DNA from 4 places in the Pseudomonas sp. S3_E10 genome. Region 2 is predicted to be linked to each of the others. Evidence: predicted binding sites of a transcription regulator. Region 2 holds the regulator's gene; each other region holds the start of a gene.
The links. Region 2 encodes FliA, which starts transcription of late flagellar genes. Its sites were predicted from a motif close to CTAAAGTTTNNNNNNNNNNNGCCGNTAA; they were not measured.
Positions count from the first base shown of each region.

Region 1: AB4N98_RS23615 (methyl-accepting chemotaxis protein) is a predicted target of FliA. The motif match lies at 2,265-2,292, and genes of this name have one in related genera.
Region 3: AB4N98_RS00140 (methyl-accepting chemotaxis protein) is a predicted target of FliA. The motif match lies at 3,598-3,625, and genes of this name have one in related genera.
Region 4: AB4N98_RS11940 (methyl-accepting chemotaxis protein) is a predicted target of FliA. The motif match lies at 6,725-6,752, and genes of this name have one in related genera.

Region 1 is NZ_CP162743.1:5,135,729-5,143,731, reverse strand. Features, by position in the region: gene AB4N98_RS23620 (TonB-dependent receptor family protein) at 1-678, opposite strand, end outside; gene AB4N98_RS23615 (methyl-accepting chemotaxis protein) at 924-2,237, opposite strand; gene AB4N98_RS23610 (hypothetical protein) at 2,346-2,612, opposite strand; gene AB4N98_RS23605 (hypothetical protein) at 2,768-3,517, opposite strand; gene AB4N98_RS23600 (hypothetical protein) at 3,918-4,547, opposite strand; gene AB4N98_RS23595 (hypothetical protein) at 4,942-5,187, shown strand; gene AB4N98_RS23590 (hypothetical protein) at 5,307-6,323, opposite strand; gene AB4N98_RS23585 (ABC transporter permease) at 7,048-7,680, opposite strand; tRNA gene AB4N98_RS23580 (tRNA-Ser) at 7,841-7,931, opposite strand.
Region 2 is NZ_CP162743.1:4,508,060-4,516,062, forward strand. Features, by position in the region: gene flhF (flagellar biosynthesis protein FlhF) at 1-106, shown strand, start outside; gene fleN (flagellar synthesis regulator FleN) at 211-1,044, shown strand; gene fliA (RNA polymerase sigma factor FliA) at 1,041-1,781, shown strand; gene AB4N98_RS20730 (chemotaxis response regulator CheY) at 1,951-2,325, shown strand; gene AB4N98_RS20735 (protein phosphatase CheZ) at 2,344-3,132, shown strand; gene AB4N98_RS20740 (chemotaxis protein CheA) at 3,144-5,384, shown strand; gene AB4N98_RS20745 (protein-glutamate methylesterase/protein-glutamine glutaminase) at 5,433-6,584, shown strand; gene AB4N98_RS20750 (flagellar motor protein) at 6,584-7,324, shown strand; gene motD (flagellar motor protein MotD) at 7,419-8,003, shown strand, end outside.
Region 3 is NZ_CP162743.1:26,782-34,784, reverse strand. Features, by position in the region: gene xth (exodeoxyribonuclease III) at 1-653, shown strand, start outside; gene AB4N98_RS00150 (AAA family ATPase) at 684-1,220, opposite strand; gene pnuC (nicotinamide riboside transporter PnuC) at 1,217-1,780, opposite strand; gene AB4N98_RS00140 (methyl-accepting chemotaxis protein) at 1,896-3,530, opposite strand; gene AB4N98_RS00135 (undecaprenyl-diphosphate phosphatase) at 3,761-4,591, shown strand; gene AB4N98_RS00130 (DUF1294 domain-containing protein) at 4,588-4,971, shown strand; gene AB4N98_RS00125 (MmcQ/YjbR family DNA-binding protein) at 4,960-5,316, opposite strand; gene AB4N98_RS00120 (LysR substrate-binding domain-containing protein) at 5,313-6,221, opposite strand; gene AB4N98_RS00115 (FMN-dependent NADH-azoreductase) at 6,347-6,958, shown strand; gene AB4N98_RS00110 (alpha/beta hydrolase family protein) at 7,170-8,003, shown strand, end outside.
Region 4 is NZ_CP162743.1:2,656,677-2,664,679, reverse strand. Features, by position in the region: gene AB4N98_RS11965 (CaiB/BaiF CoA transferase family protein) at 1-777, shown strand, start outside; rRNA gene AB4N98_RS11960 (16S ribosomal RNA) at 1,331-2,867, shown strand; rRNA gene AB4N98_RS11955 (23S ribosomal RNA) at 3,175-6,066, shown strand; rRNA gene rrf (5S ribosomal RNA) at 6,224-6,339, shown strand; rRNA gene rrf (5S ribosomal RNA) at 6,449-6,564, shown strand; gene AB4N98_RS11940 (methyl-accepting chemotaxis protein) at 6,863-8,003, shown strand, end outside.

The sequences.
Region 1 (8,003 bases), 630 kb from region 2:
GTAGCCGAAGTTGGCGGCCACGCCCTTGCCGGTGGCGGCGCTCTGGTGCTGATAACCGTCGGATTCCGAGTCGGTCAGGCTGATGTAGTAATCGGCATCCCCCAGTACCTGGCCCGAGCTGATTTCGCGTTGGGCGTAACCACGGCTGCCGGCCTCATAGCGCACTTGCAGCTTGGGCGCGTCGTAACCCGTGCGGGTCACGTAGTTGACCGCGCCGCCCAGGGCCAGCGCGCCCTGATCAAAACCGTTGGCGCCACGCAGCACTTCGACGCGGCTCTGCCACAGTGGGTCCTTGAGTTCGTAGGGTGTGCCGCCAGGCCCGGTCAGGGGCAGGCCGTCGAACATCTCATAGAGCCCGGAAGCATGCGCGCCGGGGCTGCGGTTCAGGCCCGAACCGCGAATGGACAACTTCACCCCTTCGTTATTCGCCGCCTTGGCGTACACCCCGGGCTGGTACTTGAACACATCTTCGTTGGTGCTCACCCGCCCCTGCTGCACGCTGCTCATGTCGATGTAATTGGTGGCGCCGGGCACGTTCTTCAGCTGCGCCTGGGCCACTTCGCCGGCACTGGCCTCGGCCGTGGTGACTTCGAGCGGCGCCAGTTGCACGTCTTCGGCATGCACCAGCGAACTTAAGGTCAGGGCGGCAAACAGCAACGGAGGTTGGCGCAACAGCATGGGCAGGTCCTTGGGAGTCGGGGGCATGAAGGGCCTGGCCCACCACGCGAACAGTGATGGGAAGCCAACGCGGCCCACCAAGTCACGCTTTGTTAACGGACCCGCTTCTTTCTACACCAACGCCAAGCTGCTTTTTTATTAAGTCCTACATCGAGTCCGCGCATGCACACTCAATATCTGACGAAATAAACAGTGCCCCTACTGTGAAGCCCCCCTTTAGCAAACAAACGATCTAACCCAGCACGTTATTGCAGTTCATTGGCAAAGCGCCCGACCGCGCTCACCACCTGTTTGGCGCCCCCCTGGATCTCGGTGATCACCGCGCCGGCCTGGTTGGCCAGGGTCAAGCCTTGCTCTGCCTGCTCGCGGCTGCTGAACATCTCGGTAATAGCTTCGTCGGCGAGACGCTGGTTTTGCTGGACCACGCTGACAATCTCTTCGGTTGCCGTACTGGTTCGGCTAGCCAACTGCCTGACCTCATCGGCCACGACCGCAAAGCCCCGCCCCTGTTCACCGGCGCGGGCGGCCTCGATGGCCGCATTGAGCGCCAACAGGTTGGTCTGGGCGGCGATACCCCCGATGGTCTGCACAATCGCGCTGATCAGCAATGACTGCTTACCCAGTGCTTCGATGCTGCCGGTAGCCGATTGCATCTGCACGGCAATGTTTTGCATGGTTTGTACCGTGTTCTGTACAACGGCCGCGCCGCGCTCGGCCGTGACATCGGTTTGCAGCGACACTTCGTAAGCCACCCCGGCCGCGGCCTTGACCTCGGACTCGCGCAACACCTGGCCGGTGACCACACTGGCAAACTTCACCACTTTGCACAGATTGCCTTCTGCGTCGTGCACCGGGTTGTAAGTGGCTTCGAGCCATACATCGTTACCGCGGCTGTCCACCCGCTTGAAGCGGCTGGCGACAAACTCTCCACGATTGAGGGTCTGCCAGAAATCAACGTAGCCGCTCGATGCCGCCTCTTGCGGGCTGCAGAACATGCTGTGTTTTTTGCCGACAATCTGATCCAGGCTATACCCCATGGCGTCGAGGAACTGAGTATTGGCGGTGACCACCGTCCCATCCAGTTTGAACTGGATAACGGCAGTCGAGCGGATCAACGCGTTGATGAACGCCTCGTTTTCCTTGGATTGCTCAATGGCACGGCTCACATCGGCACCGTAGCCCTGGATATGCGACAGCCGACCGTCACGCCCTTTGATCGGGCACCAGGTCAGGTTGAGCCAGGCCAGGCTGGCATCGCTGCGCAAATAGCGGTAGTCGTCAGTCACCGGTTCAAAGCGCTCAACCGCTGCGTGAAAATTGCGAAAGCAGGGCAAGTCCTTGACGTAAGGGGGAACGACTTCACCCAGCAAGCGACCTTGCAAGTGCTCTGGGGGATAACCAAGCACCCGCGCGAATGCGTCATTGACCGCCGTAATGCGGTACTCCGCATCCAGGGCGATGGAAAGCCTGCCACGGTCAAATTGCGCAACGAGCTGTCGCAAATGAAAAAGCTCGTCGTCCTGGTCCTGTAAATTTTTCTTCAAGAGGCGATTGAACATGGTGGCGTCCCTGCTGTGGTCATCACTGCATCGGCCATGTGGCCGGCAAGCTGAGCATAGACGACGAACAGTCACGCCGGCGCCACTGACCCCAAGCAAGTGATTGACCTAACCGGGCAGCTCCAGCCCCTGCATCAGCTCATGCGCCTCCGAGCCCGCGGGAAACCGGAAACCATACATCTCATCTGCCGCGAGTATCTGCCCAAGTGCCTCAAGCAACTGCGGCTCGCTTGGCGAGGCGCGCAGCAGCTTGTGTGCAGGCAATAACAATTCGGCAGCAACGCCTTCGGCACTGGCGGTCTCGATTACCGCGAAGAGAATAAAGCGCAGGCGTATTTCGCGATCCGTAGGCCACACCGTTTTTTGCTTACTCAAGGGTAGGGCCTCATTTTTCAGAAAAGTCCGAGGCTATTGCCGACGCCGGGGCGATTCAAGCAAGGGAAGGCAAGATAGGCCACTTCCTACAGAGGAAAACGAAACGCTGTACCTGTACGGATAGCTGTGCTGCCGCTTTGCGTTGCCAATAGCGCTCACTGCACCGGAAGGAAATTCATCAGCAACAGACTTTGCGCATAATTGAGACCAATGCGCCGGTAGCGCTCGTCAAGCATCTGCGTCAACAGGTCGAGCCGCGCGACAATCTTGCCGAACTCCACCGCAAAACTGAGGTTACTGCCCTCCTCCGATATCTCGTTGGAAAACAACAGCAGCACCCCATTGGCATCCTGACGCTTGCTGAGCAACCACGTGGCCTTCTCGATATTGCGCGCGGCGTTGCTGACGAATTGCGGGTTGATCGAGTCGGTCATATAGAACTCGGTGCGCCCACCGTGGGCGGTCACCAGCATGCTGCCGATCGCGTAGATAAACGCCCCGACCCGATCGCCCTGGAATTCCGGGCTCAAGGAATAGCTCAAGGCCACCAGGTCGCGACGTTCACCCAAGGCTGGCAGCGGCCGGCGCTGCTCGATCGCCTGGCGAATTTCCCGCTCGGCACTCGCCGCATCCGGGTAACCCGACTGCCGCCATTGGCTGGGGTTACGCAGGTAAAGCTTGCTCATCAGCACGTACAGGCTTTGCAGGTTGTCGCGCATGCCCAGCGTGGCCATGCGATCGACACTGGTTTGAAAGAACTCGTCGGGCTTGCCATTGGTGAACTGCTTGGCAATATCGCGGCCTTGTTGCTGAGTGCAGCCGGTAGCAAAAAACACTAATGCAGCGGCCAGGAGCAACAGCTGGCGCCTGGCGCGAACTCGGAAAAAAGGAAACGTGCGATCCATCGGCACCCGATCTTGTTCTTCTGCCCACGCGGGAAATCGGTGGGGCTGGGACAGAAATAGAGCGGATAAATCTAAAAAAGTGCGAAAGACAGCAGCAGATAGTTGTAAGAGGTGCCTGCCAGAGCGCCGCGTGACGAATTCGTTTCAGCGCCTATACTTCAGTTGCGTGCGTTGTTGGCGAGCCAGGATGGCATTTTCACTTTTACGTGGCCTTGCGGGTGGTTCGCAGCGCCCGCGGCACTATCAGCAGCCGCTGTAAATGAGGTGACGGCAATGAAACATCCAATTCGAGCACAAATGTTTGTCCAGGTGATTTGCCTGCTTTCGGTGGCTCAGCTTTTTTGCTGATCCGGAGGGGAAACTGCCTTTGAAAGGGCTGCGGGCGTGGCGGGGCCCGTCTTCATTTGTCCAGGTTCAGCAGTTCCTGCATACGTTCGCCTATCATTCCTCGCAACCATGCGGCATGAAACTCGATGTCTGCCAGAGAAGTCCCGTCACCCATTTGATATCCCAACACCTTGCCCTTGGGGCCCTTATACGTCACGTAAAAATGGCCATCGTGGTCAAACAGGGCGACCGCGTAGGGGCGGATGGAAAGAATGTGGTCGAAAGGCACACGCACTTCCATGGGTTTGCGGCCACGACGCGTGACCGTGAGGGTGAGCAGTTGCTGGTTTTCGTCGAACGTGAACGCCTGCACTTGAGGCTCAGACGTCACCCACGCAAACATCGCGGCAATGAACACTGCAGCACCCAGCATGAGCAGCATGAACGACGACTCGCTGAGCTTCGATCCAGCGCTGGGGGGCTCACCGTGTATATCGCCCATCCCCACAAGCAACATCGCCAACCCATAGCCCGGTAAAAGCAAAAGCAGCCCTAGGAAGAATCCAAAAACTGCGTAGCCATTGCCGCCAATGATCGGGATACTCGGGCCGTAATGCCAAACAGGTGGGTGGGTAGCAACGGTTTCGGTGCTTGGCGCGGCTAAAGGCGTTGCGACAAGACGAGGTGGGCGTTGACGATCCATCTGACGGGCTCCGGGGTTTGCAGCGCAGACAGTACCACTGATGGATCGCGGGTATCGGCAGCCGTTGATGATTTACGCTTGAGGGGCGGCCTTGGCGACTGTGGCTCTTTCACATTCTTTTCACAGCCGGGCGCTTATGGTCATTTCCAGCTCCTAGTGAACATCCCTTTAAGCCCGCTCCCCCCCATCGCGGGCTTTTCTTTGTCCGCGATTTTCTATGGCATCAGGCCAATACCTATTCCCAGCTGTGTCAGGCTCAAGGCGCACCGTTTGCACTGACAGCATTGAGCCGGGACGATGATATCTAAGCGTTGAGCGGCAAAGTGATGGCCAATTGGCACTTTTTCAACCGCCGCCTGTCAATCGCACATCACGGCCGAAGTAGTACGTCATCATGCACAGCTGGAAGAAAATCTCGCTGACCGAAGATCTGCAGCGGAGCCTGCCGGGGCATCAGGTCGATTGCATCCTGATCAACGGCTGGAACGCTACCGTCTTCGTCCGACAGCTCGAACATGACTCAATGTTTTGCACGACGGGAATCAACCTGGCCCAACTGACAGACAATTCAAGCATTCAGAAGCTTGCTGACGAATTGGTTTTCGAGATTGATATGTCCAAGGGAGGGAGAGTTGGGTAGCGTTCCCTTTACCTGAGTTGCGCGCGTGTTTTGGACACGAGAAACGCAAAAGCCCCGCTTTCGTTGGGCTTTCGTTTGAATCTTGGCGGGGAGCCAGGGAACGCTATTAACAGTCCCACTTAGCGGATAGTGATGTCCCTACCGAAGTATTGCTCGGCGTCATACTTTCCGATCACTTGCTCCAAGGTCTCGTGGTTATTGTCCATTACCAATTTGTGTGAGATTGCGCTGAGCGCAATTAAGATATCCTTACATTCAATACGTGCTTGCATGACTGAACTTGAGGCGGTTGTGAGAACTTGAGAAAGCAATTCATGATTCTTTTCAATCAGGCACACAATAAAATTGTATGTTACCTTATAGCACAAATCCATATCTTCGATTTCTTTCGGCCTAACAACCTTTTCTAAAAAATCCTTTTCTTTACCCGCAGGGACAAATTCTTGAACCCAATAAAAATAGGATTCATCGAAGATAATGGATTTGATGGCGTTTAATATTTTTCCATTGGTAGCTATTTTATTAAATATAACGGCTGCGAACTCATCAGACACGTCAATCAATTCATCGCCGTATTCATTATTAAGCAAGGTGATCATTGCGTGAAGCTCTTTGAGCAGGGATACATTGCCAGAGCCCATTTCATTATATGCTTCGCCAACCTCATCAATATTACGTTTGAATACGCCAATATATTTATCACCCTCTTTAATAGCATCAAGGAGAGGAATCAAGCTGTAGCGTCTAACCTGTATCAGCTCATAAAACTGGCCCAGCTCTTCACGAATATCTTGCAAGCGCTCCACCGACGCTGCTAAAAAATTACTGTCATCTCTTATCGCTTTATTCAAGCGAGTGAAGTCCAATACATCGTTAGACCAGAGCACGCGCAGGTCGATACTTTTTTCAAAGGCTTGTGTCTTGCTAACCAGTATCGAATACTTATCTTCTATTTCAAAAAGCACATCTTGAACTTTTTGAAGACCTGTTGATCTTGCGTGCTGATTGATTCCACGAATCTTTTCAGCTTCGGCTTGTTTCTTTTGACGAACACTCCAAGTAATTGCCGCACCTACAATTGTCAAGCTTGTCGCCATATCAAAGCCAAGCTGGATATTACTGAACCATGTGCTCATTTCATTCCCTTAAATATCATTTTTCTAGCCGTACACGTCGTAACAACTGATTTAAAATCAATTTTCACGCCGTAGAAACAGTGTTGACATGCTTTTTTGGATCGTACCCTGGCTCCGCCTGGGCACACCTCCGGTAAGTCGCTACGTCATGTATCACGTAGATCAACCGCAATCAACTGCGCGCCCCCCTTGAATCGGCCTACTACTCACCAGAAACCCTACGAGAGTGAATCGACAGAAGCCCGCCTGATGCCGTGATCAGTCCTGACCAAGCTTAAAGAAGACGCAAAAAACAGATTCAATCGCTCCGCCTTTTTGTAGATGCCGGATGGCTGCTTCCCTCCGTCGAGTACTTCGAGAATGGGTCCGCTCATTGCGAAGTTGTCCAATGTAAGCCTGGCCGGTTCTGTGCCGACAGTCAGAAAGTGGATCTACTGTTTCAGCAGCATCAGCCAAGCGCAGATTTCAGCGATCTAACAGGCGATAGAGCGCTTGAGCATGGGATGTCGCGAACCCGAGTCGTGGCTCGATACGACGTTCCTTGATGGCACATGCGAGCTGCAGGTGCGTCCAACCCCTTAGAGGCTCCAGTCGCGTCTCCCCCACCAAAGCGTACTGTTCCAAAGTCGAGGCCTTTCCCATAAGAGGCGTTACGGTCGAATATTGCGCTGATCCCTAGCACCACTTTATGTGCCGCATAGCCTGTATCAGACGGCGTAGTAGTTCATTTGTCCATATTCAGTAGTTCCTGCATCCGCACGCCAATGATTCCTCGCAACCAAGCGGCATGAAACTCCATGTCTTCCAGAGAAGTTCCCTCAGCCAATCGATATACGAACTCCTTGTCCCTCGGCCCCTGACAAACAACGCTAAAATAGCCATCACGGTCATAACTGGCTAACACGTAAGGACAAATACAAATAATGTCGTCAAATGGCACCTGCACTTCGGTTGGTTTACGGCCGCGACGGGTGACAGTGAGGGTAAGCAGTTGTTGGTTTTCATCGAATGTGAAGGCCAGCACTCTAGCCGCAGAGAAAACCCACGCGAAGACCAGCCCCATGAGCACAACACAACCAATCAGCCCCAGAATGAGCGTCGACATTGTGAGACCCGACTCATCGCTGCTCGGTTCGCCTTGCATCGCTTCGAACCCGAGAAGGAGCAAAATCATCAGTACTAAGCCCGGCAACAACCCAAGCACCACAAAGCAGAAACCCAGAATGGCCGCACCCGTGCTGCCAAAGGTCAGTAAGTCCGGGCCGCGATGCCAAATAGGGGGATGGGCGGCGGGGCTGCCATTGCTTGATGCGACTAGAGACGCTGCGGCGCGGTGAGGTGAACGTTGACGATTCATCTAGCAGGCTCCAGGGGGGGCTGCGTAGACAGTACCACTACCGCCAGACATTCGGACCAAGAGGCATTGGGCCTTCTCATATATTTAGGAGTAACCGTCGTGCTCCACCCAAACCCCAGATACACAAAAGCCCCGCATTGCGGGGCTTTCGTTTGAATCTTGGCGGGAAACCAGGGATTCGAACCCTGGGAACGCTATTAACGTTCGCCGGTTTTCAAGACCGGTGCATTCAACCACTCTGCCAATTTCCCTTGTGCATTGCAGGATTATTGTAGGCCATCCTGTCTCAGCGGGCGCCATAATACCCGAATGAAACACACTGT
Region 2 (8,003 bases):
GGTCAGCCGCGCCGTCAGCGTACAAATGCAAGACGAGCCTAGCGAGGAAGCGATGGCCGACATGTTCGCCGATCTCTATCACAACCCGGCAAAACGGGTCGGTTGAGTCAGATGAACACCGTGAAAAGTATCTACATCGATGGTCTGCAAGCGATTCACGCGGCCAAGCCATGTAGCCTGCGTCTAAGCAAGACAAGGTAAAGAAATAAAATGGGCAGCATGCATCCCGTACAGGTGATCGCGGTGACCGGCGGCAAAGGTGGCGTCGGAAAAACTAACGTGTCAGTGAATTTGTCCCTGGCCCTGGCAGAACTTGGCCGTCGCGTCATGCTGCTGGATGCTGACCTGGGACTGGCGAACGTCGACGTTCTGCTGGGGTTGACGCCCAAACACACGCTTGCCGATGTGATCGAGGGGCGCTGTGAGCTGCGCGATGTGCTGCTTCAAGGCCCTGGCGGGATCCGCATCGTGCCGGCCGCCTCCGGCACCCAGAGCATGGTGCACCTGAGCCCGGCGCAGCATGCCGGCCTTATCCAGGCATTCAGCGATATCGGCGACAACCTCGACGTGCTGGTGATCGACACCGCCGCCGGGATCGGCGAATCCGTGGTCAGCTTCGTGCGCGCGGCGCAGGAAGTGTTGCTGGTGGTCTGCGATGAACCCACCTCGATCACCGACGCCTACGCCCTGATCAAATTACTTAACCGTGACTACGGCATGAACCGCTTCCGCGTACTGGCCAACATGGCCCAGAGCCCGCAGGAAGGGCGCAACCTGTTCGCCAAGTTGACCAAGGTCACGGATCGCTTCCTCGATGTCGCCTTACAATACGTCGGTGCAGTTCCCTACGACGAGTGTGTGCGCAAGGCTGTGCAAAAGCAGCGTGCGGTCTACGAAGCGTTCCCTCGTTCCAAATGCGCATTGGCGTTCAAGGCTATTGCCCAAAAGGTCGATACTTGGCCGTTGCCCGCCAACCCACGGGGGCATCTGGAGTTTTTCGTCGAGCGATTGGTACATCAGACGAGCGCAGGACCCGTGCTATGACAGCGAACGGCTATAACGCCTACAAGAAGTCCGCCCGTGACAGTCAGGGCGAGTTGATCGAGCGTTATGCGCCGCTGGTCAAGCGCATCGCCTATCACCTGCTGGCACGCCTGCCCGCCAGCGTCCAGGTCGAAGACCTGATCCAGGCCGGCATGATTGGCCTGCTCGAAGTGTCAACCAAATACGATGCCACCAAAGGCGCGAGTTTCGAGACGTATGCGGGTATCCGTATCCGGGGCGCCATGCTCGATGAAGTGCGCAAGGGTGATTGGGCGCCTCGTTCGGTACACCGCAATACGCGCATGGTCAGTGACGCAATTCGCGCAATTGAAGCAAAAACCGGTCGCGACGCTAAAGATCACGAAGTTGCGGCCGAACTCCAATTGAGTCTCGACGATTATTACGGGATTTTGAACGACACCTTGGGCAGCCGCCTGTTCAGTTTCGACGACCTGTTGCAGGACGGTGAACACGAAGGGCTGCACGAGGACGGCGCGAGTACTCATATGGAGCCGGCGCGAGACCTGGAAGATGAACGCTTTCAGGGTGCGTTGGCGGACGCGATTGCCAATTTGCCTGAGCGTGAGCGACTGGTATTGGCGCTGTACTACGACGAAGAGCTGAACCTCAAGGAAATCGGTGAGGTCCTGGGGGTCAGCGAATCGCGAGTCAGCCAGTTACACAGCCAGTGCGCCGCTCGCTTGCGGGGGCGTTTGGGAGAGTGGCGAGCGCGCTGACAGGCAGTGTGGGGACACTGCAAAGCGATACCGCGAAGGTGATGGATCTTCGCGGGTTCGGCCCGTGGTGCCCCCGGCAGTCCTTTTTGTGTAATGCCTGTTGATTGAAATGACGCGTCCAGGTGCTGGGCGCGTTTAAGACTGCTTGGAGGTCGAATTGGACAAGAACATGAAAATCCTCATCGTTGATGACTTCTCAACGATGCGGCGGATCATAAAAAACCTGTTGCGTGACCTTGGGTTCACAAACACGGTCGAGGCGGATGATGGCCTTACGGCGATTCCGATCCTCAACAGCGGGAGCATCGACTTTCTGGTAACCGACTGGAACATGCCGGGCATGACCGGTATCGACTTGCTGCGTCATGTGCGGGCCGACGAAAAGCTGCGCAGCCTTCCCGTGCTGATGGTCACCGCCGAAGCCAAGCGTGAGCAGATCATCGAAGCTGCCCAGGCGGGTGTTAACGGTTACGTGGTCAAGCCATTCACTGCACTGGCCTTGAAAGAGAAGATCGAAAAAATCTTCGAACGCATCCACGGCTGATGCCATCGCGGGGGAGCTATGGAGCATAACGAAACGTCACAGGGAGACTTTGAGTCGACCCTGAAAAAACATGCTCACCAGTTGGTCGACAGCCTTGAAAAAGGCCAGTTCGGCGACGCGGTGCAGTTGATCCATGAGCTCAACCAGACCCGTGACCGCGGCCTGTATCAGGAAGTGGGCAAGCTCACACGCGAGCTGCACAGTGCGATTGTCAATTTCCAGATTGACCCGCACATGCCCCAGGCCGAAGAAATCTCACAGATCACCGATGCCACCGAACGCCTGTCCTATGTGGTCAGGCTGACTGAGGCGGCGGCCAACCGCACCATGGACCTGGTGGAGAACGCCACGCCCCTGGTCAACGGCATGGCCACTGAAGCCCAGGCCCTGAGCGCCGATTGGGGCCGCTTCATGCGCCGGGAAGTCGGGGCTGAGGAGTTTCGTGAGCTGGCACGTCGGGTTGAAGGCTTCTTGTCGCGCAGCGAGCAGGAAAACCGCACGGTTTCCAGCAACCTCAACGATATTTTGCTGGCCCAGGATTACCAGGACCTCACCGGTCAGGTGATCAAGCGTGTGACCCAGTTGGTCACCGAAGTGGAAAGCAACTTGCTCAAATTGGTGCTTATGGCAGGCCAGGTTGACCGTTTTGCCGGCATTGAACATGACCGCGAAGCGATCCTCTCGGAAAAAGATCCACAAAAACATCTCGCCAAGGGTGAAGGTCCGCAGATTCATGCCGATAAACGTGAAGACGTTGTGTCAGGTCAGGATGACGTAGATGACCTGTTATCCAGTTTAGGCTTCTAAGGAGCACCCACATGAGCTTCGGCGCCGATGAAGAGATCCTTCAGGATTTCCTTGTAGAGGCCGGCGAAATTTTAGAGCAACTGTCCGAGCAACTGGTCGAGCTGGAAAGCCGCCCGGATGATGCGAACCTGCTCAATGCAATTTTTCGCGGTTTTCACACTGTAAAAGGGGGCGCCGGCTTCCTCCAGCTCCATGAGCTGGTGGAGTGCTGCCACATCGCCGAGAACGTGTTCGACATCCTGCGCAAGGGTGAGCGTCACGTTGATTCGGAGTTGATGGACGTGATTCTCGAAGCACTGGATGCGGTCAACGGCATGTTCAGCCAAGTGCGTGAACGTGCCCCGATCACGGCGGCCACGCCGGAACTGTTGGCGGCCCTGGCGCGCTATGCAGAGCCTGCGGACACTTGCGCGCCGGTGGTTGAAGCGGCGCCGGAGCCTGTGGCGGAGCCTGAAGCGGATGTCACGGACACTGAGTTCGAACAACTGCTCAACTCCCTCAGTGCCGTCAAGGCCGAAGCCGAAGCACCGGCCGCCGAAGCCCCGGCAGCGGCGCCGACCAGCGAAGACATTACCGACGCAGAATTCGAATCGCTGCTCGACCAGCTGCATGGCAAAGGCCAGTTCGCCGCTGATGCGGTGGCGCCTGCCGCTGCCGCTCCTGCACCTGCCGCAGCGGGCGGGCCGGTCAGCACCGACATCACCGACGACGAATTCGAAGCGTTGCTCGACCAACTGCACGGCAAAGGCACCTTTGCGGCCGATGCCTTGCCGGCAGTCGCCGCCACCGCCGCTGCGCCTGCCGCCCCTGCGCAGCCTGCCGCTGATGGCCTGATCACGGATAACGAATTCGAAGCCCTGCTTGACGATTTGCACGGCAAGGGCAAGTTCAGCGAGGTTGCACCTGCCGCCGCTACGGCAGCACCGGTTGCCGCCAAAGCGGCTGCACCCGCCAAAGCTGCCGCTCCAGCCGCTCCAGCCGCTCCAGCCGCCAAACCGGCACCTGCCCCAGCGGCGGCGCCGGCTGCGGCCCCAGCGCGTGCCGCCGCCGCGGCGCCGCCTGCGGACAAACCCGCCAGTGAAGCCGAAACCACCGTGCGCGTGGACACCGCGCGGCTGGACGACATCATGAACATGGTCGGCGAGCTGGTGCTGGTACGTAACCGCCTGGTGCGCCTGGGCCTGAGCAGTGGCGATGAAGCCATGCAAAAGGCCGTGTCGAACCTCGACGTGGTGACCGCCGACCTGCAAACCGCCGTGATGAAAACGCGGATGCAGCCGATCAAGAAAGTCTTCGGCCGCTTCCCGCGCCTGGTGCGTGACTTGGCGCGCCAACTGAAGAAAGAGATCAACCTGGAACTGGTGGGTGAAGAAACCGACCTCGACAAAAACCTTGTCGAGGCCCTGGCCGACCCGCTGGTTCACTTGGTGCGCAACGCGGTCGACCACGGCGTCGAAACCCCGGAAGAACGCGAAGCCTCGGGCAAGTCCCGTGGCGGCAAAGTCATCCTGGCGGCGGAGCAGGAAGGCGACCACATCCTGCTGTCGATCACCGATGACGGCAAGGGCATGGACCCGACCATCCTGCGCAATATCGCGGTCAAGCGTGGCGTGATGGACAAGGACGCCGCCGACCGCCTGACCGACACCGAGTGCTACAACCTTATCTTCGCCCCTGGCTTCTCGACCAAGACCGAGATTTCCGATGTGTCGGGCCGTGGCGTCGGCATGGACGTGGTGAAGACCAAGATCAGCCAGCTCAATGGCTCGATCAATATCTACTCGACCAAGGGCCAGGGCTCGAAGATCGTGATCAAGGTGCCGTTGACCCTGGCGATCATGCCGACCCTGATGGTGATGCTGGGCAACCAGGCGTTCGCCTTCCCGCTGGTCAACGTCAACGAGATCTTCCACCTCGACCTGTCGCGCACCAACGTGGTGGACGGCCAGGAAGTGGTGATCGTGCGCGACAAGGCGCTGCCCCTGTTCTACCTCAAGCGCTGGCTGGTTGCATCGGCCGCCCATGAAGAGCAGCACGAAGGTCATGTGGTGATTCTCTCCGTGGGTACCCAGCGTATCGGCTTTGTCGTCGATCAACTGGTGGGCCAGGAAGAAGTGGTCATCAAGCCTTTGGGCAAAATGCTGCAGGGAACCCCGGGCATGTCGGGTGCGACCATCACCGGTGACGGTCGGATCGCGCTGATTCTCGATGTTCCGAGCATGCTCAAGCGTTACGCCGCTCGGCGTATTTGATTCTGGTGGGGCAGGGCGGTCTCGCCCGCCCCACCTAACGGAGTGTTTATGGCAGTCAAGGTCCTGGTGGTGGACGATTCGGGTTTCTTCCGCCGCCGCGTCTCGGAAATTCTTTCCGCCGATCCAAGCATCCAGGTGGTCGGCACGGCCACCAACGGCAAAGAGGCGATTGATCAAGCCATTGCGCTGAAGCCGGACGTGATCACCATGGACTACGAGATGCCGATGATGGATGGCATCACGGCAGTCCGGCACATCATGCAACGCTGCCCCACCCCGGTATTGATGTTCTCCTCGCTGACCCATGAAGGCGCCCGAGTGACCCTCGATGCGCTGGATGCCGGTGCGGTGGACTTTTTGCCGAAGAATTTCGAAGACATCTCGCGCAACCCCGAGAAGGTCAAGCAGATGCTGTGCGAGAAAGTCCACAGCATCTCGCGCAGTAACCGCCGCAGCCTGTTCAGCGCGCCGACACCGACACCGACGCCTGCCCCGGCAGCGGTGGCTCCGCCGGCTGCCTCCAGCCGTGCCTCGTTCGGTCGCCCGGCGCCGGCGCCGCTTGCACGGCCTGCACCGCCACCGGTACGCACGTCGGCCCCGGCCACTGCAACGGCGCATTCGCCGGCACCCAAGCGCAAAGCCTACAAGCTGGTCGCCATCGGCACCTCCACGGGTGGCCCGGTCGCCTTGCAGCGCGTGTTGACCCAGTTGCCGGCCAACTTTCCGGCGCCGATCGTGTTGATCCAGCACATGCCCGCCGCGTTCACCAAAGCCTTTGCCGAACGCCTGGACAAGCTGTGCCGCATCAGTGTCAAGGAAGCCGAGGATGGCGACATTCTGCGCCCTGGCCTGGCGCTGCTGGCCCCCGGCGGCAAGCAGATGATGGTCGACGGCCGTGGCGCGATCAAAATCCTGCCGGGCGATGAGCGCCTCAACTACAAGCCGTGCGTGGACATCACCTTCGGTTCGGCGGCCAAGTCCTACGGTGACAAAGTTCTGGCGGTGGTGCTCACCGGCATGGGCGCCGACGGCCGTGAAGGCGCGCGCCTGCTCAAGCAGGGCGGCAGTGCGATCTGGGCCCAGGACGAAGCCAGCTGTGTGATCTATGGCATGCCCATGGCCATCGTCAAGGCGGACCTGGCCGACGCCGTGTACAGCCTGGACGACATCGGCAAGCATTTGGTGGAGGCCTGCCTCTAATGGATGTGTTGAGCCTGATCGGCATCACCATGGCGTTTGTCGCAATCATTGGCGGCAACTACCTCGAAGGCGGCCACCTGGGCGCCTTGGCCAACGGGCCGGCGGCGCTGATCGTGATTGGCGGCACCGTGGGCGCCGCGTTGCTGCAGTCGCCGATGAGTTCGTTCAAGCGTGCAATGCAGATCGCGATCTGGATCATTTTCCCGCCACGCGTCGACTTGGCCGGTGGCATCGACCGCGTGGTCAACTGGAGCCTCACCGCCCGCAAGGAAGGCCTGCTGGGGCTGGAAGGCGTGGCCGATGCCGAGCCCGACAGCTACGCGCGCAAAGGCTTGCAGTTGCTGGTGGACGGCGCCGAGCCGGAAGCGATCCGCAGCATCCTTGAGGTGGATTTCTACACCCAGGAAAGCCGCGACATCAACGCGGCCAAAGTCTACGAAAGCATGGGCGGTTACGCGCCGACCATCGGCATCATCGGTGCGGTGATGGGCTTGATCCATGTGATGGGCAACCTCGCCGACCCTTCGCAACTGGGCAGCGGGATTGCCGTGGCGTTCGTTGCCACCATCTACGGTGTGGCCAGCGCCAACCTGGTGTTGTTGCCGGTAGCGAGCAAGCTCAAGTCGATTGCCATGCGCCAATCCCGTTACCGCGAAATGCTGCTCGAAGGCATCCTGTCGATTGCCGAGGGCGAGAACCCGCGCTCCATCGAATTGAAGCTCCAGGGCTTCATGGACTGATGGATATGAACAATGACGTGTGGCCAGCGAGCTTGCTCGCTCACCCCTGTGAGCGGGGCGGTTACATAAGTGGTGTACAGAGAGGTGCCTGCCTGTGAGCCGTCGCCGCCGCGAGCCTGAAGAACACGTCAACCACGAGCGCTGGCTGGTGTCCTACGCGGACTTCATCACCTTGCTGTTTGCGTTTTTCGTGGTGATGTATTCCATCTCGTCGATCAACGAAGGCAAGTACAAAGTCATTTCCCAGGCGCTGATCGGCGTGTTCAACGACGCCGACCGCGCGCTCAAGCCGATCCCCATCGGCGAAGAGCGACCCAAGACCGTGACGCCGGCCAAGCCGCTGGTCAACGACAGTGACGAAACAGCCGCCGGCGTGGGGGGCACCAGCGACCCGCTGAAAAGCATCGCCGATGACATCAGTGCCGCGTTCGGCGACTTGATCAGCTCCAACCAGATGACCGTGCGCGGCAACGAGTTGTGGGTAGAGATCGAACTCAACTCCAGCCTGTTGTTCGCCAGCGCCGATGCAATGCCCAGCGACCAGGCGTTCACAATCATCGACAAGGTGGCGGCGATCCTCAAACCGTTTGAGAACCCGGTGCACGTCGAGGGCTTTACCGACAACGTGCCGATCAGCACCGCGCAGTACCCGACCAACTGGGAACTGTCATCGGCGCGT
Region 3 (8,003 bases), 1.6 Mb from region 2:
CCGACTTCGAAAGCGCCGGCTACGGTGCGATTTGCCTGGGCCAGGCGGCGTGGAACGGTGTGGCGATCCTGGCGCGGGACGCCCAGCCGCTGGAAAGCCGACGTGGTTTGCCCGGCGATGACGACGACAACCAAAGCCGCTATATCGAGGCAGCCGTGCACGGCGTGTTGGTTGGCTGCCTGTATTTGCCCAACGGCAACCCGCAACCGGGGCCGAAATTCGACTACAAACTGGCCTGGTTCGAGCGCTTGATCGACTACGCGGGCGCGCTGCAAGCCAGCAAGCATCCCGTGCTGTTGGCGGGGGATTTCAATGTGGTGCCCACTGACCTGGACATCTACAACCCGCGCTCCTGGCTCAAGGATGCCTTGCTGCAACCCGAGAGCCGCGCCTGTTACCGGCGGCTGCTCGACCAAGGCTGGACCGACGCCCTGCGGCACCTGTATCCCGAGGAGCGTGTGTATACGTTCTGGGATTATTTCCGTCAGCACTGGCAAAAAAATTCCGGCCTGCGCATCGACCATCTGCTGCTCAACCCGGCACTCAAGCCGTACTTGAAAGACGCGGGCGTGGACGCCTGGGTGCGTAACGAGCCCCACGCCAGTGACCATGCGCCGACCTGGATTCAACTGGGCACGCGTAAAAAGCGCTGATGCCCGCGCCGATCAGCATCCGGCCTGCCGTCAGGCGGGTGAGGGCGTGGCGAGCAACTGCGTCACGGCGGCGAACGCCTGGGCGCGCCGCGCGGCCCAATCCCCGCGAATCACCACTACGGGCTGGCGATGCTGCTGCATCCAGTGCAGGCTGGCCTGGAAAAACGCGCGGCGGTCCGCCAGCTCCGGTTGGCAGCGTTGGCCGTCGGCGGTCCATTCGACATCTTCGGGCGAGAGCAGCAAGTGCAGGTCGTAGTGGCGCGCCAGCAACTCGTCATCGAGCCAGGCGGGGTAATCGCCGAACAAGGTCTGGCTCCAGAGCTTGTTGGTGAGCAGGTGAGTGTCGAGGATCAGCAGCCTGGGCTTTGCTGCGCGCGCGGCGTCTTCCCAGGCCAGTTGGCCGTGGGCGATAGCGGGAATATCCGCCAGGCAGGTGTCGCGTTGATGAACATCGATGAAATGCCGCACATATTCGCCGACCATCAAGCCGCCGAAATGCGCGTGCAGCTGCGCCGCCAACCAACTTTTACCGCTGGATTCGGGGCCGGCCAGCACCACTACCTTCATGGCTGCAACGCCGGGTCGGCGCGCCATTCACGCCAGCCTTGCACGGCGATCACAGTGAACAGCGCATAGAGCGCGGCGGTGAGATAGAGGCCTTTATAGAGGAACAGCCCGACGAAGATCACATCCACCGCAATCCACAACGGCCAGCATTGCACGCGCTTTTGCGCCATCCACATTTGCGCGACCAGGCTGAAGCCGGTGAGGGCGGCGTCGAGCCACGGTTGCGCGGCGTCGGTCCAGTGGGCCATGGCGGCGCCTAGCAACAGGCTGCCCACTGCGCCCACGGCCAGGCTGGCCATCACCGCAGGCACTCCCAGCCGGGTGACCTGGCGGCCGTGCTTGACTTCGCCGGCGCGGGTCCATTGCCACCAGCCATACACCTGCAGCGCCGCATAGACCACTTGCAGCAGCATGTCGGAATAGAGTTTCACGTCGTAGAACACCCAGGTATAGAGCAGCACCATCACCAGGCCGATGGGCCAGCACCACGGGTTTTGCTTGACCGTCAGCCAGACAGCGATCACCCCCAGGGCGGCGGCGATCAGTTCAAGCCCGGACATGGCGGATCCTTGGGGGAGTGGGAGAGGGTGGTGATTGTAACCAGAGGTAAGCAATCTTCAAAACACTGAAGGGCAAATGTGGGAGCAAGCCCCCTCCCACATCTTGATATGTACGTCAGACCTTGAATTGGCGGAGCAGGCCGTCGAGTTGGTCGCTCAAACCGCGCAACTGGGTACTGGCCAGGCTCGACTGCTCTGCGGCTATCGCCGTGCTGTGAGACAAGCCCGCAGCCTCGGTAACGTTCTGGTTGATGTCTTCCACCACGTGCGCTTGTTGCAGGGTAGCGCTGGCAATCGAGGCGTTCAGGCCGTTGAGGTTGCGCAGGGCCTGGCCGATGGCCGTGAGGCTGGCGCCGGCCTGGCCTGCTTGCTCGATGGTGAGTTGCGAGGCGCTGTGGCTGTCGCTGATCACCTTGACCGCCGCTTCCGAGTGGCCTTGCAGGCGCTCGATCATCACCTGGATTTCGGCGGTGGATTTTTGCGTGCGCTGGGCAAGCAGGCGCACTTCGTCGGCCACCACGGCGAACCCGCGACCTTGCTCGCCGGCACGTGCCGCTTCGATGGCGGCGTTCAGGGCCAGCAGGTTGGTTTGGTCGGCGATGGAGCGGATCACTTCCAGCACGCCACCGATCTGTGTGCTTTCGCTGGACAGGGTGCGGATCACTTCAACGGCCTGGCTGATGGTATGGGACAGCTGATCGATCTGCTGCAGGCTGCCGTCGATATTGACCTGGCCTTGTTGGGCCTGTGCTTCGGCTTCGCGCATTTCGCTGGCGGCATGTTCGGCGTTCTTGGCCACGTCCTGCACGCCGTAGGTGACTTCATTGATGGCGGTGGCCACCAGTTCCATCTGCTGCGACTGCTGTTGGCTGCGGTCATGGGCCTGGCTGGCGTTATTGCCCATCTCCGTGGACGATTGCCCAAGGGCGTTGGCGCACGACTGCAACTGGCTCACCACCTGGCGCAGCTTCGCGGTAAAGCTGTTGAAGTGCTGGGACAGTTGGGTGACTTCGTCGCGGCCGTGGGTGTCGAGGCTGCGGGTCAGATCGCTTTCGCCGCTGGCAATATTGCCCATGGCGTTCACTGCGGCCTGCAACGGTTGCACGATGCTGCGGGCAATCAACGCCACCAGCAAACCCATCAGCAGCGCGATGCCCAGCACAATGAACGAGGCTTTCCACACTTGGGCGCTGAACTCGGCTTGCACATCGTCCACGTATACGCCGGAGCCGATGATCCAGCCCCAGGGTTCAAACAGTTGGATATACGAGGTCTTGGCCACCGGCGCTTCGGAGCCGGGCTTGGGCCAGCGGTAGTTGACGATGCCGGCGCCCTTGGCCTTGGCCAGGCTGACGAACTCGTTGAAGATCGCAAAGCCGTCCGGATCGCGGATAGCCGAAAGGTTCTGGCCGTCGAGCTTGGGGTTGGTCGGGTGCATGATCATCACGGGCGTGAGGTCGTTGATCCAGAAATAATCATCATGGCTATAACGCAACCCACGTACTGCGCTCAGGGCTTGTTTTTGCGCGGCTTCGCGGGTCATCACGCCGGTGGTTTCGAGGCTGTGATAAAACGTCAGTATCCCGCTGGCGGTCTGGACCACGTGCTGGGTCTGTTGGCTTTTGGCCTGGTAAAGATCGTCATGAATCTGCTTGAGCATCAGCAAACCCAAGGCCAGCAGCATCAGCACGGCGACTATCAGGATCAGCCAAAGGCGGCGGCTGATCGACATATTGCGCAAACTGTTCATCGTCCTGTCACTCCGGGCTTTTTATAATTGTGGGCGTCGCATCGACTTTTACGCCTTGTCTGATAGGCTTTCGGCCTGAAGTCGCAAAACCTGAGTACTGTCTGATTTTTCACGAAATTTTGCAGGCCGGCATTGATCGCCATCAACGCCGGGCCTTTCGCGCGCTCGGTCAGTGAACCATTAAAAAAGATTGATAAGGCATGCCACCGCGCATGACCTTTGGGGGAAGCATGGATTTTTGGACCGCCATTCAGGCATTGATTCTTGGCGTAGTAGAGGGGCTTACAGAGTTCCTGCCGATTTCCAGCACCGGTCACCAGATCATCGTCGCCGATTTGCTCGACTTCGGCGGCGAACGCGCGATGGCGTTCAATATCATCATCCAGCTCGGCGCCATCCTGGCGGTGGTCTGGGAGTTCCGTCGCAAGATTCTGGATGTGGTCACCGGCTTGCCCACCCAGCGCAACGCCCAGCGTTTCACACTCAACCTGTTGATCGCGTTTTTGCCCGCCGTGGTGCTGGGCGTGATTTTCGCCGACCTGATCCACCATTACCTGTTCAACCCGATCACCGTGGCCACGGCGCTGGTGGTGGGCGGCATCATCATGTTGTGGGCCGAGCGCCGCGAGCATGAGGTGCACGCCGAGAGTGTCGACGACATCACCTGGAAAGACGCACTCAAGGTCGGCTTCGCCCAGTGCCTGGCGATGATCCCGGGTACGTCCCGCTCCGGCTCCACCATCATTGGCGGCCTGTTGTTCGGCCTGTCGCGCAAGACCGCCACCGAGTTCTCATTCTTCCTGGCCATGCCCACCATGGTCGGTGCGGCGGTGTACTCGGGCTATAAGTACCGCGACCTGTTCCAACCGGCGGACCTGCCGGTGTTCGCCATCGGTTTTGTGACCTCGTTCATCTTTGCGATGATCGCGGTCAAGGGGCTGCTCAAGTTCATCGCCAGCCATAGCTATGCGGCGTTTGCCTGGTACCGCATCGGGTTTGGCCTGTTGATCCTGGCGACCTGGCAGTTCGGCTGGATCGACTGGGCAGCGGCCAAGGCATGAGCATCCAGCATCCGCGCTTGAAGGCGGCGATCTTTGCGCTGTTGTGCGCGGCGCCGCTGCTGGGCTCGATAGGGGTGTGGCGGCGCGGTGAAACCGTGATCCCGCTGGCGGCCTACGGTCTGGTCAGTGTGGTCGCGTTTTTGCTGTACTGGAGCGATAAGCGCAAGGCGCGCACCGACAGTTGGCGCACCCCGGAAAACATCCTGCATGCGGTGGAACTGGCAGGCGGTTGGCCAGGCGCGTTGATTGCCCAGCAGGTGTTGCGCCACAAGACGCGCAAAGTGTCTTACCAGGTGCTGTTCTGGGTGATCGTGCTGCTGCATCAAGTATTCTGGCTGGACCAGTTGTTCCTGGGCGGCAGCTGGCTGTCAGTCCTCTAGCAGCAAGCCGATCTGCGTGCGCTTGGGCAGTTTGCTCACCACCAGTTGGTGGGAACGCCGCAACAAGCCGCGCAGCTCCTCGGCGCCGAGCGGGTAGGGCGTGTTCATGATCACCCACTGCGCACGCGCCAGGTACGGCGCGGGGTGGATGCCGGGGCGGTCCACGTGGCCCAGGAACAACGCTTTATCGACCTTGAACGCCAGCGAGTCGCCGCGCAGGTTCTGTAACGCGAACATCTTGTTGCCGGCAATTGAAAACACCCGCACGCCACCCCATTTGTAGTCCTCCCGCGCGCCGGGCAGGCTCAGGCAGAACGTGGCGACGTGTTCTTCGGTCATCTTCATAGCAGGCGGTCTCCGCAGCTTTTAAAGCCTTCTTCCAGATAATCGATCCAAGCGCGAATGGCCGGCAGTACGCCACGTCGATGGGGGTACACCGCCTGTAGCCAGCCGCCGGGCAACGACCATTCGGGCAGCAGTTGCACCAAGCGACCGCTGGCCAGCTCTTCCTCGCAATACATCATCGGCAGCACGGTAAAGCCCAGGCCCATGATCGCGCTGGCCTTGCGTACGTTGAAGTCATCCACGCCCAACCGCGCTTCCATCACCAGGTCGTGCGGGTTGCCCCGAGGGTCGAGCATACGCTGGTGCACCATGCGGTCGGCCTCCAATGCGCCAAGTATCGGCAAGTGCTTGAGGTCATCGAGGGTGCTGACCTGGCGGCCGTTTAGAAAGTTGGGGCTGGCAACCAGCACGGTCTGGGCCGGACGCAGGCGCTTGGTGACCAACAGCGGGTCCTCGTCGCCCAATTCGCGCACGCGCAGGGCCACGTCGATGCCTTCGGCCACCAGGTCGACACGGCGATTGACCAGGGTCATTTCCAATTGCACCTGGGGGTGGGCGGCGAGGAACCCGGCAACCACGTCGGGCATCATGTTTTGTGCCAAGCCCACCGGGCAAGTGACTCGCAACCGCCCGCGCGGCTCGCTGGACATACTCGCCACGGCCTCATCGGCCATCTCGGCTTCCAGCAGCATTGCCTGGCAGTGACGCAGGTAGCGCTCGCCAACGGCGGTCAGGGTCAACTGCCGGGTAGTGCGTTGCAGCAGGCGCGCGCCCAGGCGTTCTTCCAGCTCGGCAATGCGCCGCGACAGCCGTGACTTGGGAATGCCCAACAGCCGACCGGCGGCCGCGAAACCGCCGGCTTCGACAACTTTGGCGAAATAGTAGAGGTCGTTAAGGTCTTGCATGGCGGAGCCTATTGTCCTGTCAGTGGGACAAACTATCGCATTTCAGACGGCTTATCGAACATTGGTTTCATACGTAGTATCACCACCATCTGATCGCCACCGTCGATCCCATTCGGAGACCTACCATGAAACTGTTGCACATCGATTCCAGCATCCTCGGCGACAACTCGGCTTCCCGTCAGCTCAGCGCCGGCGTTGTCAAAGCCTGGCAGGCGGCCGAACCGGGTGTGGAAGTGACTTACCGCGACCTGGCCGACGACGCTATCAACCACTTTTCCGGCGCCACCCTGGGTGCATTGGGCACCGCCGCCGAGCTGCGCGATGCCGCGCAAAAGCACGAAGCCGAGCTGAGTGCCTCGTCGTTGGCGCAATTTCTTGCCGCCGACGCCATCGTGGTGGGCGCGCCGATGTACAACTTCACCATCCCGACTCAGCTCAAAGCCTGGATCGACCGCATCGCCGTGGCCGGCCAGACCTTCCACTACACCGAAGCCGGCCCGGAAGGCCTGTGCGGCAACAAAAAAGTCATCATCGTGTCTACCTCCGGTGGCATGCATGCCGGTCAAGCCACCGGTGCGGCCCACGAGGGCTACCTGAAACTGCTGTTCGGCTTCCTTGGCATCACCGATATCGAAATCGTGCGTGCCGAAGGCCTGGCCTACGGTGATGAAGTGCGCAGCAAGTCCATGAGCGACGCCAACGTACTGATCAACGAACAATTGTTCGCCGCCGCGTAAGGCTTGTGTAAATTTCGCTGTCCCCCGGTTTCAATCTGAAACCGGGCGCCTAAACTCTGTATTCTGCTCGCCTGAACGCGACCGGAGTGCGGAGTTTTTTCGTTTGCCCGCGGTCTTTTTTAATGTGGCCCAGGTTGTGCAAGCATGGGTTCGACACCCTGGGCTTTTCATTCGACATGTCGGTTCTCACGCAGCAAAGGTGGACATCCCCATGATGCGTCTTTGTGCTGTTATGGTTCTTTCCCTGCTCGGCAGCCTGATTTCAGTGCACGCCGCGCCCGCGCCGCACCCTCATTGGAGTGTGGGCTTTCATCGCATGACGTTTCTCGACCCGCTGGATTTGCAGCCAATGAAGGCCGTCGCGTTCTATCCCTCCACCGACACCGAGCACAGCACGCAGGTGGGCGCCTATCACGTCGCCGCCACGGAAGACTCCAAGATCGCCATCGGCCGTTTCCCGATGCTGATGCTGTCCCATGGCAACACCGGCACGCCACTGGCGTTGCATGACCTGGCCACCTCGCTGGCGCGCAAAGGGTTTGTGGTGGTGGCGGTGCTGCACCCCGGCGACAACTATAAAGATCACAGCCGCCTGGGGACGCTGAGCAACCTATATGGGCGGCCGATCCAGATTTCCGAAGCCATCACCGCGACCCTGGCGGACCCGATGCTGTCCCCCTTCGTTGACGTCGACCAAGTGGGCGTTATCGGCTATTCCGCCGGCGGCGAGACGGCATTGATCCTGGCGGGTGCCAAGCCGGATTTCGATCGCCTGCGCCGCTATTGCCAGGAGCGCCCCGAAGACCGTGATGCCTGTACCACCAAAGGCGAGCTGGTGGTCGACCGGGATGACTTGCAGCCGCAGTCCGACCCACGTATCCACGCGCTGATGTTGATGGCACCCCTGAGCCTGATGTTTGGTCGGCACACCCTGGCCGACGTGCATGTGCCGGTGCTGCTCTACAGCGGTGACGGTGACAAGCTGGTGGCCGTGGACAAAAACGCTGCGGCCCTGGCGCGCAAACTGCCGCAGCCGCCGGATTTC
Region 4 (8,003 bases), 1.9 Mb from region 2:
ATCCAGGGGCTGGGCGGGCTGATGAGTCTGACTGGTCGGCCGGAAGGTGATGAGGGGGCGGGGCCGGTAAAGGTGGGAGTGGCGTTGACTGACATTCTCACGGGCCTCTATTCGACGGTGGCCATTCTTGCTGCGCTGGCGCATCGAGATCATGACGGTGGCGGGCAACACGTCGATATGGCGTTGCTCGATGTTCAGGTGGCCTGCTTGGCTAATCAGGCGATGAATTATCTGACGACGGGGGTGCCTCCGAAGCGCCTGGGTAACGCTCATCCGAATATTGTCCCTTATCAGGATTTCCCCACGGCCGATGGTGATTTCATCCTGACTGTGGGTAATGACGGGCAGTTTCGCAAGTTTGCGCAAGTGGCGGGTCAGCCGCAGTGGGCGGATGACCCACGTTTCTCCACTAATAAAGTGCGGGTGGTTAACCGTGCGGTGCTGATTCCGTTGATTCGCCAGGCGACGGTCTTCAAGACGACGGCGGAGTGGGTGGCCCAGCTTGAGCAAGTTGGGGTGCCTTGTGGTCCGATCAATGACCTTTCGCAGGTGTTTGCCGATCCTCAGGTGAAGGCGCGTGGGCTGGCGATGCAGTTGCCTCATGCGTTGGCGGGGTTGGTGCCGCAAGTTGCCAGTCCGATTCGGTTATCCAAGACACCTGTGGAGTATCGCAGCGCACCTCCTCTATTGGGTGAGCATACGGAGCTGGTGTTGAAGAGAGTGTTGGGGCTGGCGCCGTTGAATATTGCGGCGTTAAAAGAGGCGGGAGTCATCTAGCGGTTTCTTCGGGCGCATTTGGGTGGTTTTTAATCAATCTCTCTTGATTGATAGGAAAAGCAAAATTAATTGTTGACGCCAGATTCTGGAAGCCTATAATTCGCCCCACTTCCGGCGCAGTCGAAACGGAAAACTCCTTGGTAAACAATGAGTTACGCAGTTTTCGGCAGCAAGTTGCTTCAGTTCATCGAAGCCAAAAGGAAGTTGAAAAAGAGGTGTTGACAGCAGCGTGTAACGCTGTAGAATTCGCCTCCCGCTGACGAGAGATCGGAAGCGCAAGTGGTTGAAGTTGTTGAGGAAATCTTCGAAAGCTTCTGAAAATAACCGCTTGACAGCAAATGAGGCTGCTGTAGAATGCGCGCCTCGGTTGAGACGAAAGCTCTTAACCAACCGCTCTTTAACAACTGAATCAAGCAATTCGTGTGGGTGCTTGTGGAGTCAGACTGATAGTCAACAAGATTATCAGCATCACAAGTTACTCCGCGAGAAATCAAAGATGTAACCAACGATTGCTGAGCCAAGTTTAGGGTTTCTTAAAAACCCAAAGATGTTTGAACTGAAGAGTTTGATCATGGCTCAGATTGAACGCTGGCGGCAGGCCTAACACATGCAAGTCGAGCGGTAGAGAGAAGCTTGCTTCTCTTGAGAGCGGCGGACGGGTGAGTAATGCCTAGGAATCTGCCTGGTAGTGGGGGATAACGTTCGGAAACGGACGCTAATACCGCATACGTCCTACGGGAGAAAGCAGGGGACCTTCGGGCCTTGCGCTATCAGATGAGCCTAGGTCGGATTAGCTAGTTGGTGAGGTAATGGCTCACCAAGGCGACGATCCGTAACTGGTCTGAGAGGATGATCAGTCACACTGGAACTGAGACACGGTCCAGACTCCTACGGGAGGCAGCAGTGGGGAATATTGGACAATGGGCGAAAGCCTGATCCAGCCATGCCGCGTGTGTGAAGAAGGTCTTCGGATTGTAAAGCACTTTAAGTTGGGAGGAAGGGCAGTTACCTAATACGTGATTGTTTTGACGTTACCGACAGAATAAGCACCGGCTAACTCTGTGCCAGCAGCCGCGGTAATACAGAGGGTGCAAGCGTTAATCGGAATTACTGGGCGTAAAGCGCGCGTAGGTGGTTTGTTAAGTTGGATGTGAAATCCCCGGGCTCAACCTGGGAACTGCATTCAAAACTGACTGACTAGAGTATGGTAGAGGGTGGTGGAATTTCCTGTGTAGCGGTGAAATGCGTAGATATAGGAAGGAACACCAGTGGCGAAGGCGACCACCTGGACTGATACTGACACTGAGGTGCGAAAGCGTGGGGAGCAAACAGGATTAGATACCCTGGTAGTCCACGCCGTAAACGATGTCAACTAGCCGTTGGGAGCCTTGAGCTCTTAGTGGCGCAGCTAACGCATTAAGTTGACCGCCTGGGGAGTACGGCCGCAAGGTTAAAACTCAAATGAATTGACGGGGGCCCGCACAAGCGGTGGAGCATGTGGTTTAATTCGAAGCAACGCGAAGAACCTTACCAGGCCTTGACATCCAATGAACTTTCTAGAGATAGATTGGTGCCTTCGGGAACATTGAGACAGGTGCTGCATGGCTGTCGTCAGCTCGTGTCGTGAGATGTTGGGTTAAGTCCCGTAACGAGCGCAACCCTTGTCCTTAGTTACCAGCACGTCATGGTGGGCACTCTAAGGAGACTGCCGGTGACAAACCGGAGGAAGGTGGGGATGACGTCAAGTCATCATGGCCCTTACGGCCTGGGCTACACACGTGCTACAATGGTCGGTACAGAGGGTTGCCAAGCCGCGAGGTGGAGCTAATCCCATAAAACCGATCGTAGTCCGGATCGCAGTCTGCAACTCGACTGCGTGAAGTCGGAATCGCTAGTAATCGCGAATCAGAATGTCGCGGTGAATACGTTCCCGGGCCTTGTACACACCGCCCGTCACACCATGGGAGTGGGTTGCACCAGAAGTAGCTAGTCTAACCTTCGGGAGGACGGTTACCACGGTGTGATTCATGACTGGGGTGAAGTCGTAACAAGGTAGCCGTAGGGGAACCTGCGGCTGGATCACCTCCTTAATCGACGACATCAGCTGCTCCATAAGTTCCCACACGAATTGCTTGATTCATTGAAGAAGACGGTAATGCGAGATGAATGCATTATTCTATATAGAGCTTAGAAATGAGCATTCCATCCTAGCGATGGTGAATGTTGATTTCTAGTCTTTGATTAGATCGTTCTTTAAAAATTTGGGTATGTGATAGAAAGATAGACTGAACGTTACTTTCACTGGTAACGGATCAGGCTAAGGTAAAATTTGTGAGTGATTACAGATTTTCGGCGAATGTCGTCTTCACAGTATAACCAGATTGCTTGGGGTTATATGGTCAAGTGAAGAAGCGCATACGGTGGATGCCTTGGCAGTCAGAGGCGATGAAAGACGTGGTAGCCTGCGAAAAGCTTCGGGGAGTCGGCAAACAGACTTTGATCCGGAGATGTCTGAATGGGGGAACCCAGCCATCATAAGATGGTTATCTTGTACTGAATACATAGGTGCAAGAGGCGAACCAGGGGAACTGAAACATCTAAGTACCCTGAGGAAAAGAAATCAACCGAGATTCCCTTAGTAGTGGCGAGCGAACGGGGACTAGCCCTTAAGTGGCTTTGAGATTAGCGGAACGCTCTGGAAAGTGCGGCCATAGTGGGTGATAGCCCTGTACGCGAAAATCTCTTAGTCATGAAATCGAGTAGGACGGAGCACGAGAAACTTTGTCTGAATATGGGGGGACCATCCTCCAAGGCTAAATACTACTGACTGACCGATAGTGAACTAGTACCGTGAGGGAAAGGCGAAAAGAACCCCGGAGAGGGGAGTGAAATAGATCCTGAAACCGTATGCGTACAAGCAGTGGGAGCCCACTTTGTTGGGTGACTGCGTACCTTTTGTATAATGGGTCAGCGACTTATTTTCAGTGGCGAGCTTAACCGAATAGGGGAGGCGTAGCGAAAGCGAGTCTTAATAGGGCGTCTAGTCGCTGGGAATAGACCCGAAACCGGGCGATCTATCCATGGGCAGGTTGAAGGTTGGGTAACACTAACTGGAGGACCGAACCGACTACCGTTGAAAAGTTAGCGGATGACCTGTGGATCGGAGTGAAAGGCTAATCAAGCTCGGAGATAGCTGGTTCTCCTCGAAAGCTATTTAGGTAGCGCCTCATGTATCACTGTAGGGGGTAGAGCACTGTTTCGGCTAGGGGGTCATCCCGACTTACCAAACCGATGCAAACTCCGAATACCTACAAGTGCCGAGCATGGGAGACACACGGCGGGTGCTAACGTCCGTCGTGAAAAGGGAAACAACCCAGACCGTCAGCTAAGGTCCCAAAGTTATGGTTAAGTGGGAAACGATGTGGGAAGGCTTAGACAGCTAGGAGGTTGGCTTAGAAGCAGCCACCCTTTAAAGAAAGCGTAATAGCTCACTAGTCGAGTCGGCCTGCGCGGAAGATGTAACGGGGCTCAAACCATACACCGAAGCTACGGGTATCACGTAAGTGATGCGGTAGAGGAGCGTTCTGTAAGCCTGTGAAGGTGAGTTGAGAAGCTTGCTGGAGGTATCAGAAGTGCGAATGCTGACATGAGTAACGACAATGGGTGTGAAAAACACCCACGCCGAAAGACCAAGGTTTCCTGCGCAACGTTAATCGACGCAGGGTTAGTCGGTCCCTAAGGCGAGGCTGAAAAGCGTAGTCGATGGAAAACAGGTTAATATTCCTGTACTTCTGGTTATTGCGATGGAGGGACGGAGAAGGCTAGGCCAGCTTGGCGTTGGTTGTCCAAGTTTAAGGTGGTAGGCTGGAATCTTAGGTAAATCCGGGATTCTAAGGCCGAGAGCTGATGACGAGCTAACTTTTAGTTAGCGAAGTGGTTGATGCCATGCTTCCAAGAAAAGCTTCTAAGCTTCAGGTAACCAGGAACCGTACCCCAAACCGACACAGGTGGTTGGGTAGAGAATACCAAGGCGCTTGAGAGAACTCGGGTGAAGGAACTAGGCAAAATGGCACCGTAACTTCGGGAGAAGGTGCGCCGGTGAGGGTGAAGGACTTGCTCCGTAAGCTCATGCCGGTCGAAGATACCAGGCCGCTGCGACTGTTTATTAAAAACACAGCACTCTGCAAACACGAAAGTGGACGTATAGGGTGTGACGCCTGCCCGGTGCCGGAAGGTTAATTGATGGGGTTAGCTAACGCGAAGCTCTTGATCGAAGCCCCGGTAAACGGCGGCCGTAACTATAACGGTCCTAAGGTAGCGAAATTCCTTGTCGGGTAAGTTCCGACCTGCACGAATGGCGTAACGATGGCGGCGCTGTCTCCACCCGAGACTCAGTGAAATTGAAATCGCTGTGAAGATGCAGTGTATCCGCGGCTAGACGGAAAGACCCCGTGAACCTTTACTATAGCTTTGCACTGGACTTTGAATTTGCTTGTGTAGGATAGGTGGGAGGCTTTGAAGCGTGGACGCCAGTCTGCGTGGAGCCAACCTTGAAATACCACCCTGGCAACTTTGAGGTTCTAACTCAGGTCCGTTATCCGGATCGAGGACAGTGTATGGTGGGTAGTTTGACTGGGGCGGTCTCCTCCTAAAGAGTAACGGAGGAGTACGAAGGTGCGCTCAGACCGGTCGGAAATCGGTCGTAGAGTATAAAGGCAAAAGCGCGCTTGACTGCGAGACAGACACGTCGAGCAGGTACGAAAGTAGGTCTTAGTGATCCGGTGGTTCTGTATGGAAGGGCCATCGCTCAACGGATAAAAGGTACTCCGGGGATAACAGGCTGATACCGCCCAAGAGTTCATATCGACGGCGGTGTTTGGCACCTCGATGTCGGCTCATCACATCCTGGGGCTGAAGCCGGTCCCAAGGGTATGGCTGTTCGCCATTTAAAGTGGTACGCGAGCTGGGTTTAGAACGTCGTGAGACAGTTCGGTCCCTATCTGCCGTGGACGTTTGAGATTTGAGAGGGGCTGCTCCTAGTACGAGAGGACCGGAGTGGACGAACCTCTGGTGTTCCGGTTGTCACGCCAGTGGCATTGCCGGGTAGCTATGTTCGGAATAGATAACCGCTGAAAGCATCTAAGCGGGAAACTAGCCTCAAGATGAGATCTCACTGGAACCTTGAGTTCCCTGAAGGGCCGTCGAAGACTACGACGTTGATAGGTTGGGTGTGTAAGCGCTGTGAGGCGTTGAGCTAACCAATACTAATTGCCCGTGAGGCTTGACCATATAACACCCAAGCAATTTGACTACTCGAAAGAGCATCAGATTGCGGTGTGTGAAGACGAAACGAACCGAAAGTTTGTAACTCACAAAACACCGACTGCTGTCACATACCCGATTTGCTGAAGCGAGGCCATCTGGTCACGAGTCAGTACCCGAATTTCTTGACGACCATAGAGCATTGGAACCACCTGATCCCATCCCGAACTCAGCAGTGAAACGATGCATCGCCGATGGTAGTGTGGGGTTTCCCCATGTGAGAGTAGGTCATCGTCAAGATTAAATTCCAAAACCCCTGTTTGCTAACGCAGACAGGGGTTTTGTTTATGTAGAAGTCCATGAATTTCATCGGCACGTTGATACTGCGACGGGCCGGTACACAGAATTTCTTGACGACCATAGAGCATTGGAACCACCTGATCCCATCCCGAACTCAGTAGTGAAACGATGCATCGCCGATGGTAGTGTGGGGTTTCCCCATGTGAGAGTAGGTCATCGTCAAGATTAAATTCCGAAACCCCTGTCTGCTAACGCAGACAGGGGTTTTGTCGTTTAGAGGGATGCAATCCCGCCACGTTGTCCTCAAGTGAAAAACACACAACAGCGCTAACGCCTACCGCCTATCTCTTTCCTGGGTTAAAAATCAGATTTCTCCCATAAGTCCCTAAGTTTTGCTCCGACTTGGCCGAAAGCTTGATGAGCCATGCGTGCACCGAAATGGAGCGGGTGAACACTCCGCTTACCGTTTTATGGAATTTCCACTCGGCACGCTTATCCCCCTTTGGCAAAAGAAGTCGATGAAATGAATCTTAAGTTCAGTCATAAAATCTTGTTGGCCGCGTCAGGCGTAGTGGTTTTAGCCTTCGCGTTGTTCACCCTTTACAACGACTACCTGCAGCGCAGCACCATCAAGCAGAACCTGGAATCGTCCATCGAACAATCCGGGGAGCTCACCGCCAGCAGTGTGCAGAACTGGCTCAGTGGTCGAATACTGGTACTCGAAAGCCTGACGCAAAACGTAGCTCACCAAGGCAGTGCAGCGGACTTGCCTGGGCTAGTCGACCAACCAGCGTTCACCTCGAACTTCCAGTTCACCTATGTGGGTCAAACCAATGGTGTGTTTACCCAGCGCCCGGATGCAAAAATGCCCGACGGCTACGACCCCCGTCAGCGCCCCTGGTACAAACAAGCCGTGGCGGCTGATAAACCTATGCTCACGCCGCCTTATATGGCTGCAGTAGGCGGGCAGATCGTCACCATCGCCATGCCGGTGAAAAAGAACGGCGAGCTGCTGGGTGTAGTGGGCGGAGACCTCAGCTTGCAAACCCTGGTGAAAATCATCAACTCGGTGGATTTCGGCGGCATCGGGCATGCGTTCCTGGTCAGCGGCGACGGCCAAGTCATCGTCAGCCCGGACGAGGACCAAGTGATGAAAAACCTCAAGGACATCTATCCCGGCACCCGCTTACGCATCGAGAAGGTCAATCAGGAGGTTGTGCTCAAGGGCCAGGATCGTATTTTGTCCTTCACTCCGATCAGCGGCTTGCCAGGGGCAGATTGGTATATCGGTCTGTCGATCGATAAAGACAAAGCCTACGCACCGTTGGGTAAATTCCGCACGTCGGCATTGATCGCTATGCTCATCGCCGTGGTCGCGATTGCTGTGCTCTTGAGCCTGCTGATTCAGGTCTTGTTGCGGCCCTTGACCACTATGGGGGTTGCGATGCAAGACATCGCTCAAGGTGAAGGTGATCTGACCCGCCGCCTCGCTGTTACCAGCAAAGATGAGTTTGGCGAAGTCGGCAGTGCGTTTAACCGGTTTGTGGAACGTATCCACGCTTCGATTTCCGAAGTGTCTTCCGCAACACGCCAGGTGCACGACCTGTCCCAGCGAGTGATGGCATCCTCCAACGCGTCAATCATCGGTTCCGATGAGCAAAGTG